DNA from 4 places in the Pseudomonas sp. 15C genome. Region 4 is predicted to be linked to each of the others. Evidence: predicted binding sites of a transcription regulator. Region 4 holds the regulator's gene; each other region holds the start of a gene.
What was found. The regulator FliA, encoded in region 4, starts transcription of late flagellar genes. The targets are predictions, from matches to a motif close to CTAAAGTTTNNNNNNNNNNNGCCGNTAA.
Positions count from the first base shown of each region.

Region 1: the regulator FliA is predicted to act here: its motif matches at 758-785, upstream of ACYYKW_RS19905 (methyl-accepting chemotaxis protein).
Region 2: the regulator FliA is predicted to act here: its motif matches at 1,393-1,420, upstream of ACYYKW_RS23840 (methyl-accepting chemotaxis protein).
Region 3: the regulator FliA is predicted to act here: its motif matches at 1,538-1,565, upstream of ACYYKW_RS07015 (methyl-accepting chemotaxis protein).

Region 1 covers NZ_JBUDGD010000044.1:19,057-21,257, forward strand. Annotated here, with positions in the region: gene ACYYKW_RS19900 (undecaprenyl-diphosphate phosphatase) at 1-608, opposite strand, end outside; gene ACYYKW_RS19905 (methyl-accepting chemotaxis protein) at 913-2,201, shown strand, end outside.
Region 2 covers NZ_JBUDGD010000070.1:15,945-18,145, forward strand. Annotated here, with positions in the region: gene ACYYKW_RS23840 (methyl-accepting chemotaxis protein) at 1-1,277, opposite strand, end outside; gene ACYYKW_RS23845 (sigma-70 family RNA polymerase sigma factor) at 1,589-2,089, shown strand; gene ACYYKW_RS23850 (FecR domain-containing protein) at 2,089-2,201, shown strand, end outside.
Region 3 covers NZ_JBUDGD010000008.1:102,725-104,925, forward strand. Annotated here, with positions in the region: gene ACYYKW_RS07015 (methyl-accepting chemotaxis protein) at 1-1,425, opposite strand, end outside; gene ACYYKW_RS07020 (LysR substrate-binding domain-containing protein) at 1,616-2,201, opposite strand, start outside.
Region 4 covers NZ_JBUDGD010000023.1:50,768-52,968, forward strand. Annotated here, with positions in the region: gene fleN (flagellar synthesis regulator FleN) at 58-888, shown strand; gene fliA (RNA polymerase sigma factor FliA) at 885-1,625, shown strand; gene ACYYKW_RS14070 (chemotaxis response regulator CheY) at 1,793-2,164, shown strand; gene ACYYKW_RS14075 (protein phosphatase CheZ) at 2,182-2,201, shown strand, end outside.

The DNA.
Region 1 (2,201 bases), on a different contig from region 4:
GAGTAGACCGCCGCGCCGACCATGGTTGGCATCGCCAGAAAGAACGAAAACTCTGTAGCGGTCTTGCGCGACAGGCCGAACAACAGGCCGCCAATGATCGTCGAGCCGGAGCGCGAGGTGCCGGGGATCATCGCCAGGCACTGGGCGAAACCGACTTTCAGCGCGTCCTTCCAGGTGATCTCGTCGACCGTTTCGGCGTGCACCTCGTGCTGACGCTTCTCCGCCCACAACATGATCACCCCGCCCACCACCAGCGCGGCCGCGACCGTGATCGGGTTGAACAGATATTCGTGGATCAGGTCGGCAAAAATCACGCCCAGCACCACCGCCGGCAGGAAGGCGATCAGCAGGTTGGCGGTGAAGCGCCGTGCGCTTGGCTGGGTCGGCAGACCGATGACCACGTCGAGAATCTTGCGGCGAAACTCCCAGACCACCGCGAGAATCGCGCCGAGCTGAATAATAATGTTGAACGCCATGGCCCGCTCACCGCCGAAATCGAGCAAGTCGGCAACGATGATCTGGTGTCCCGTACTGGAAATGGGCAAAAACTCCGTCAGCCCCTCTACAACTCCTAGTATCAGTGCCTGCAAGGCCGTCCAAAGATCCATCAATCCCCCAAAGAGCGATGCGCAGCGGCATGCTCCGATAGTATTTTTTTACGTTCACTGCGATCAGCGTAGCTGTTTATGGCTGTACCGATTCCGCGCGCACAGAATCCACACGAAACGGTAAAAATTCCGTGAAATTTCAAAATGGATTCAGGTTTTCACGCGCGGGGCCGAAATCCTAACAGACAAGCCCTAATAGCGCTGCCGCGTTATACGACTTGGGTCGCGTATGCCCACCCGCGCAATCGTGGCTGGATGCTGGCGGTCGATCATTACAAGAACAAGAATCCGGAGTGACAGCGTTATGAACAGCTTGCGCAGTGTGTCGATCAGCCGACGCTTGTGGCTCATCTTGATTGTGGCGGTGGTCATGTTGCTGACCTTGGGCGTGCTGATGCTCAAGCAGATCCATGACGACCTCTATCACGCCAAGGCCCAGAAAACCCAGCATGTGGTGCAGACCGCCAGCGGCCTGCTGACCTATTACCATGGCCTGCAGACCGCCGGCACCTTGACCACGGAAGCCGCGCAGCAACAGGCGCTGACGGCGATTCGCGGCTTGCGCTACGACCAGAGCGATTACTTCTGGATCAACGACCTCACGCCCGTGATGGTCATGCACCCGACCAATCCCAAGCTTGAAGGCCAGAACCTTTCGGCAATCCGCGACCCTGACGGTTTTGCGGTGTTCAATGAAATGGTCGCCATCGCCAAGGCCAAAGGCGCTGGCATGGTCAACTATCGCTGGCCGAAACCCGGCGCCACCGACCCGGTGGCCAAAACCTCCTACGTCAAACTGTTCGAGCCGTGGGGCTGGGTGATCGGCTCCGGCGTGTATGTCGATGACGTGCAGGCCGAATTCCAGGGGCAGATGCTGAAAGCCTCGGTGATCGGCCTGGCCATCGCGCTGATCATGGCGCTGCTGGTGATCCTGATCGCGCGCAGCATCGTCCGGCCGCTGCAGGAAACCGTCAACGCCATGGCCAATATCGCCAGCGGCGAAAGCGACCTGACCCGCAGCCTCGATACCCACGGCAAGGACGAAGTCACCGAACTGGCCCACCACTTCAACGCGTTTACCGCCAAATTGCGTCGGGTGATCGGCGACTTGCAGGTCTCGGCCAGCGCCCTCGGCCAATCCTCCAGCGAGCTGGGCAACGACGCTTCGCAGGCGCAACAACGCAGCCAGCAGCAGTCGCAGCAGATGGAACTGGTGGCCACGGCAATCAACGAAGTGACCTATGGCGTGCAGGATGTGGCGAAAAACGCCGAGCACGCCGCCGCCGAAATGCGTGATGCCGAGGCGCAGGCGCAACAGGGCCAGATCAACATCGACGGCAGCCTGCAACAGATCGACAGGCTGTCCGGCACCATCGATCAAGCGGTGGAAGTGATTCGCACGCTGGCCGCCGAAAGCACGCAGATTGGCAGCGTGCTGGAAGTGATCCGCTCGATTGCCGAGCAGACTAACCTGCTCGCGCTCAACGCCGCCATCGAAGCCGCGCGGGCCGGCGAGCAAGGTCGCGGGTTTGCCGTGGTCGCGGACGAAGTGCGCTTGCTGGCGCAGCGTACGCAGAAATCGACGGCGGAAAT
Region 2 (2,201 bases), on a different contig from region 4:
TCGACCACCTGACGCCCGTCATCCGCCTGCTCGCTGGCGCCGCTGGCGTGTTGCGAAGCATCGGCAGCGTTGCGGGCGATCTCCTGGGTGGCAGCACCCAATTGATTGATGGCAGCCGCGACGCTGTTGGTGCGCGCGCTTTGTTCGTCAGAGCCGACGATCGAGGCGTTCGACGAGGCCATGACCCGTTGCGACAAGTCATGCACATGACGGGTGGCCGAGGACACTTCGGAAATCGACGCGTGAATCCGTTCAACGAATTGGTTGAAGGCACTGCCCAGTTCGCCAAATTCGTCTTTGCTTTCTACCGAGAGGCGTCGAGTCAGATCGCCTTCGCCCTGAGCGATGTCCTGCATCGCACGGCCCATGGTGGTCAGCGGTCGCATCAAGACGTTGATCAACAGACTCAACAGCAACGCAATCGCGGCCACGGCGACAAACATCGCGATCAGCGCCGAGGTGCGGAATTGGCTGAGCGCCGCGTAGGCTTTGTCGTGATCGATCGACAGACCGATGTACCACTGCGCATTCGGCAGGTCGTTGACCGGGGTGAACGACAGAATCCGCTCCTCGCCGTTGAGCACGACGTTCTGGTTGCCCTTCTCGATGCGCACGCTGGTGTTCGGGTAGATGTCTTTCAGGTTTTTCATGACCTGATCCTTGTCCGGGCTGACGATCACCTGACCGTCAGCGCTGACCAGGAACGCATGGCCAAGGCCTCCGAAGTCCACCGAGTTGATGATCTTGACCAGGGTTTCCAGGCTCAGGTCGCCACCGACCACGCCGAGCAATTCACCGTTCTTCTTCACCGGCATGGCAATCGTCACTACCAGCCCGCCAACCGCGGCCATGTACGGCGGGGTCAGCATGGTTTTATCCGCGACCACCGCTTGCTTGTACCAGGGGCGCTGACGCGGATCGTAGCCGTCCGGCATCTTCGCGTCCGGGCGTTGGGTAAACACACCGTTGGCCTGGCCAACATAGGTGAACTGGAAATTCGAGGTGAAGGCCGGCTGATCGACCAGCCCCGGCAGATCGGCGTCCTTGCCCTGATGAGCGACGTTCTGCGCGAGGTTTTCCAGCACCAGAATCCGCCCGCTCATCCAGTTCTGCACGCTGCTGGCGGTCAGATCACCGGCCTGCTGAACGGAAGACTGAAGGTTCTGGCGAATGGTGCTTCGCTGCAGATAGTCGTTGTAGAGCGTGAACAGCGCGAACGCCAGGACCACGACGCCCGAGGCGGCCAGTAGAATTTTATGGCTGAACTTTAAATTCATTTCATGGGACTTCTTATGCCAAAAGTGGGGATGCGTTCCGGATGCAACATTCCATGTACAGCGCAGGCAGCGTTCTTCCGGCCGCTCTACTTTGGTGCACGCATGTCTCACCAGTCTGTCGGCACGCGTGGGAGAAATCTTAGGGTTGCGTTGGAAATGGATCGCGTTTCTGTCGGATTCCCGCCGAACGGCGGGCCAGAGCGGCTGAGGGAAGATTTTTCCGCGCGCTGCGTGAGCAGCGGTTGCAAACTCTGCGATCCTTGAAGACAATGCGACTAATTATCATTTGTGACGTCCGGGCTGTCGCGTTCATGTCCTCCCCCGAGTTTGCGGTACAGACGCTTTATCGTTGTCATCACGGCTGGCTCAACACCTGGCTGCGCGTGCGGCTGGGCAACGCAGCGGATGCGGCGGATCTGGCACAGGACACCTTCGTCCGCCTGCTGCAACGCAGCGAACGCCTGGAGCTCAAAGCCCCTCGCGCGTTCCTGCGCACCATCGCTCGTGGCTTGGTGATCGATCACTGGCGCCGCGAAGAAATCGAGCGTGCGTACCTGGAAACCATCGCCCATTTGCCCGAAGCCGAAACGCCAGGCAGCGAAGCCCGCGCCCTGATCATCGAACTGCTGGAAAGCATCGCGCGCATGCTTGAAGGACTGAAACCGAAGGTCCGTCAGGCCTTTCTGCTGGCGCAGTGCGAAGGTCTGACCCACAAGCAGATCGCCGAGCAGATGGGGCTATCGTTGCGCTCGGTGGAACGCTACGTTGCCGAAGCGCTGTATCACTGTTATGTCTTGCGGTACGCGCACTGATGCCGCTGGACAACGCTGCACTTGGCCGCCGCGCCGAGCCGCCACCGCAGGTAGTCAAACAAGCCATTCACTGGCTGCTGCGCCTGCGCAACAACCACGGCAATCCACGGCT
Region 3 (2,201 bases), on a different contig from region 4:
GGTGCTGTTGAGGGCGCCGGCGATTTGCTCAAGCGACGACGAGGCTTCTTCCATCGAGCTGCGGCCGATCTGCGTCTGCTGAGCATTTTCCTGGGCCAGACGCTGGGTGGCGCTCATGTTGTCGGCGATGTTCAGCGAGGTCGCGCTGAACTCTTCCACCGCGCCGGCCATGCTGGTGATCTCGCCGGACTGCTGCTCCATGCCGTCATAGGCACCGCCGGACAGCCCGGACAACGCCTGCGCCCGGCTGTTGACCTCTTCCGAGGAGCGACGGATGTGCTCGACCATGGTCGACAAGGCCTGGCTCATCTGGTTGAACGCACGGGACAACTGACCGATTTCATCGTTGCTCGACACGTTCAGACGTACGCTCAGATCACCCGCGCCCAACGCTTCGGCCTGCCGAACCAGATCGCTCAACGGCGCCAGTTTGCTGCGCAGCAGCCAGACTACCGAACCGACCGCCAGCAACATCGCCAGCAGACTGCCAATTGCCAGTTGCGTGCCGACGCTCCAGGTCACCGCGCGAATCTCGGCTTTCGGCATGCTCGCCACCACCGACCACGGGCCACCTTCGAACGGCACGGCAATGCTGTAGAAATCTTCGCCGTTGTCGCTCCAGAACTCGCCTTTACCCGGAGTTTTCACCAGCGCGTTGATGGCTGGCACCGCTTGGTCCAGCGACTGGACACCGGCGATCGGCACCAGCCATTTATTCTGCTCGTCGAGCAGGGCCAGCGAGCCGGTCTGGCCGATGCGGAAGCGCTTGAGGTTGGCGAACTGGGCGTTCTGCGCGTCGGTGTAATCGAAGCCGACATACAACACGGCAATGATCTTGCCGCTGCCGTCACGCACCGGCGTGTACTGCGACATGTAATAGCGCTCGAACAGCAGCGAGCGGCCGACGTAACTCTGCCCCGCCATCAACTTCGCGTACGCCGGGTTGGCATGATCGAGCACGGTGCCGATGGCGCGGGTGCCGTCCTGCTTGCTGACGTTGGTGCTGACGCGAATGAAGTCTTCGCCGCTGCGCACGAACACCGTAGCCACACCGGCGGTCATCTGCTTGAACTCGTCGACTTCCTTGAAGTTGTTGTTCAGCACTTCGTTGCCCAGATGCAGGCCTGGGGTCTGCACGCCGGCCACGGTCACGGGCTGGTCAGGGTGCACGCTCAGGCCGCTGCCGAAGCGCTTTTCGAACAGGCCGCTCAGGCGCAGGGTGCTTTCACGCAAGGTGCCGTGGAACGTGCTCAGTTGGTCGGCCAGCAGCCGCGCCTCACTGGCCAGATGCTCTTCACGGGTGGCGAGGTTGGCAGAGTCCAGCGAACGCAGGGCGAACACCGTACTGCCGCTGATGACAATCGCCAGTATCACGGCGAGGGCGAGGCCCAGCTGCGAGGCGATCCGAGCACGAGGTTGAGACATGAACAGCTCCTGGCCGAGCCACCGAATCCTCCTTGATCGCGGTAAATGCCCGGGAAAATATTCTAATAATGGGGGTGCAGCCTGGAACCGGCACGACGGTTCCACTTGCTCATAGTCGGCGGTGAATCCGAATACTTGAGCGCGCAACGTGGGTATGGCTTAAGGCCTGCATTGTCGCCGCTCCAACGTTTCAGCTCAAGCGCGCCACCGCTGGCAGTTCCATGGCGCGGACTTCGCCCTGGAGGAAGTCACTGAGGCGGCGCAAACGTTCACCTCCGGGACGGGTTTTCGGCCACACCAGGTAATAATTCAGGCCACTGGCGACCGCCGTCGGCCACGGCAGGCTCAGACGTCCTTGGGCGACATCTTCAGCCACCATCAACAGATCGCCCATCGACACGCCGTAGCCTCGCGCCGCAGCGATCATCCCCAGTTCGAGGGTGTCGAACACTTGCCCGCCCTTGAGTGAAACCTGATCCGACAATCCCATGCATTCCAGCCAACTGCGCCAGTCGCGACGGTCCGGGGTCGGATGAAGCAATTCGGTGCTGGCCAGCCGCTCCACATCCCACGGTTGGTCGTTGAGCAGATTAGGCGCACCGACAGGAATCAGCTCCTCGGCAAACAACAGGCTGGCTTCCCAGTCCGGCGGAAAATGGCCGTCGCTCAGCAGCACGGCGCAATCGAACGGTTCATCATTGAAATCCACCGAATCGATGTCCATCCACGCGCTGGTCAGTTGTACTTCGTTGCCCGGCTGCAAATGGCGAAAGCGA
Region 4 (2,201 bases):
GGAACGCGCAGCCAGTAATGTGGCCTCCGTCTATGCAAGACAAGGTAAAGAAATAACATGGGCAGCATGCATCCCGTACAGGTGATCGCGGTGACCGGCGGCAAAGGTGGCGTCGGCAAGACTAACGTGTCAGTGAACTTGTCGCTGGCGCTGGCAGAGCTTGGCCGTCGGGTCATGCTGCTGGACGCCGACCTCGGTCTGGCGAACGTCGACGTTCTGCTGGGGCTGACCCCCAAACGCACGCTGGCCGACGTGATCGAAGGCCGCTGTGAACTGCGCGACGTGCTGTTGCAGGGCCCGGGCGGGATTCGCATCGTGCCGGCGGCGTCCGGCACGCAGAGCATGGTCCACCTGAGCCCGGCGCAGCACGCCGGCCTGATTCAGGCGTTCAGCGACATCGGCGACAATCTCGACGTGCTGGTGATCGACACCGCTGCGGGCATTGGTGACTCGGTAGTCAGTTTCGTCCGCGCCGCGCAGGAAGTGTTGCTGGTGGTGTGTGACGAGCCGACCTCGATCACCGACGCCTACGCACTGATCAAACTGCTCAACCGCGATTACGGCATGAACCGCTTCCGCGTCCTCGCCAACATGGCGCAGAGCCCGCAGGAAGGGCGCAACCTGTTCGCCAAGTTGACCAAGGTCACGGACCGTTTCCTTGACGTCGCCCTACAATACGTCGGCGCCGTCCCGTATGACGAAAGCGTGCGCAAGGCCGTGCAGAAACAACGCGCCGTCTACGAAGCCTTTCCACGCTCCAAGTGCGCCCTGGCCTTCAAGGCCATCGCGCAGAAGGTCGACACGTGGCCGTTGCCGGCCAACCCGCGCGGCCATCTGGAGTTTTTCGTCGAGCGTCTCGTGCAGCAAACCGCAGGGCCTGTGATATGACCGCCAGTGGCATGAATCTTTACAAGAAGTCGGCGCGTGACGCGCAGTACGAGTTGATCGAGCGTTACGCGCCACTGGTCAAGCGCATTGCCTATCACTTGCTGGCACGTTTGCCAGCCAGTGTGCAGGTCGAAGACCTGATCCAGGCCGGTATGATCGGCCTGCTCGAAGTGTCGACCAAATACGACGCCAGCAAGGGCGCCAGTTTCGAAACGTACGCGGGCATTCGAATCCGCGGCGCGATGCTCGATGAAGTGCGCAAAGGGGATTGGGCGCCACGCTCGGTCCACCGCAATACCCGGATGGTCAGCGACGCAATTCGCTCGATTGAAGCTAAAACCGGCCGTGACGCTAAAGATCACGAGGTTGCGGCCGAACTCCAATTGAGTCTCGACGATTATTACGGGATTCTGAATGACACTTTGGGCAGCCGCCTGTTCAGTTTCGACGACCTCTTGCAGGACGGCGAACACGAAGGGCTGCACGAGGATGGCGCCAGTGCTCATATGGAGCCGTCACGCGATCTGGAAGATGAACGCTTCCAGACGGCGCTGGCGGACGCGATTGCCAATTTGCCGGAGCGTGAGCGACTGGTGTTGGCGCTGTACTACGACGAAGAGCTGAACCTCAAGGAGATCGGTGAAGTCCTTGGCGTCAGTGAATCGCGGGTCAGCCAGTTACACAGCCAGTGCGCGGCCCGTTTGCGGGGGCGTTTGGGGGAGTGGCGAGCGCGCTGAAGGCAGTGTGGGGACACTGCGAAACGAGGCTGGTGCGGTGATGAGCGGCGCCGGTCTCGATCCGTTGTGCTCCAGACAAACTTTAAGTGCTGCGCCAATTGATTGAAGTGGCGCGTCCAGGTGCTGGGCGCGTTTAAGACTGCTTGGAGGTCGAATTGAACAAAGACATGAAAATCCTCATCGTTGATGACTTCTCAACGATGCGGCGGATCATCAAGAACCTGCTGCGCGATCTTGGGTTCACCAACACCGTCGAGGCCGACGATGGCACCACCGCCATCCCGGTACTCAACAGCGGCAGCATCGACTTTCTGGTAACGGACTGGAACATGCCGGGCATGACCGGTATCGACCTGCTGCGCCATGTGCGCGCCGATGAAAAACTCAAGCACCTGCCAGTGTTGATGGTGACCGCTGAAGCCAAGCGTGAGCAGATCATCGAAGCCGCTCAGGCCGGTGTGAATGGCTACGTGGTCAAACCTTTCACGGCTCAGGCGTTGAAAGACAAAATCGAGAAGATTTTCGAACGCATCGGCTGAGAACGCGCGGGGGAGCTATGGAGCATAACGAATCTTC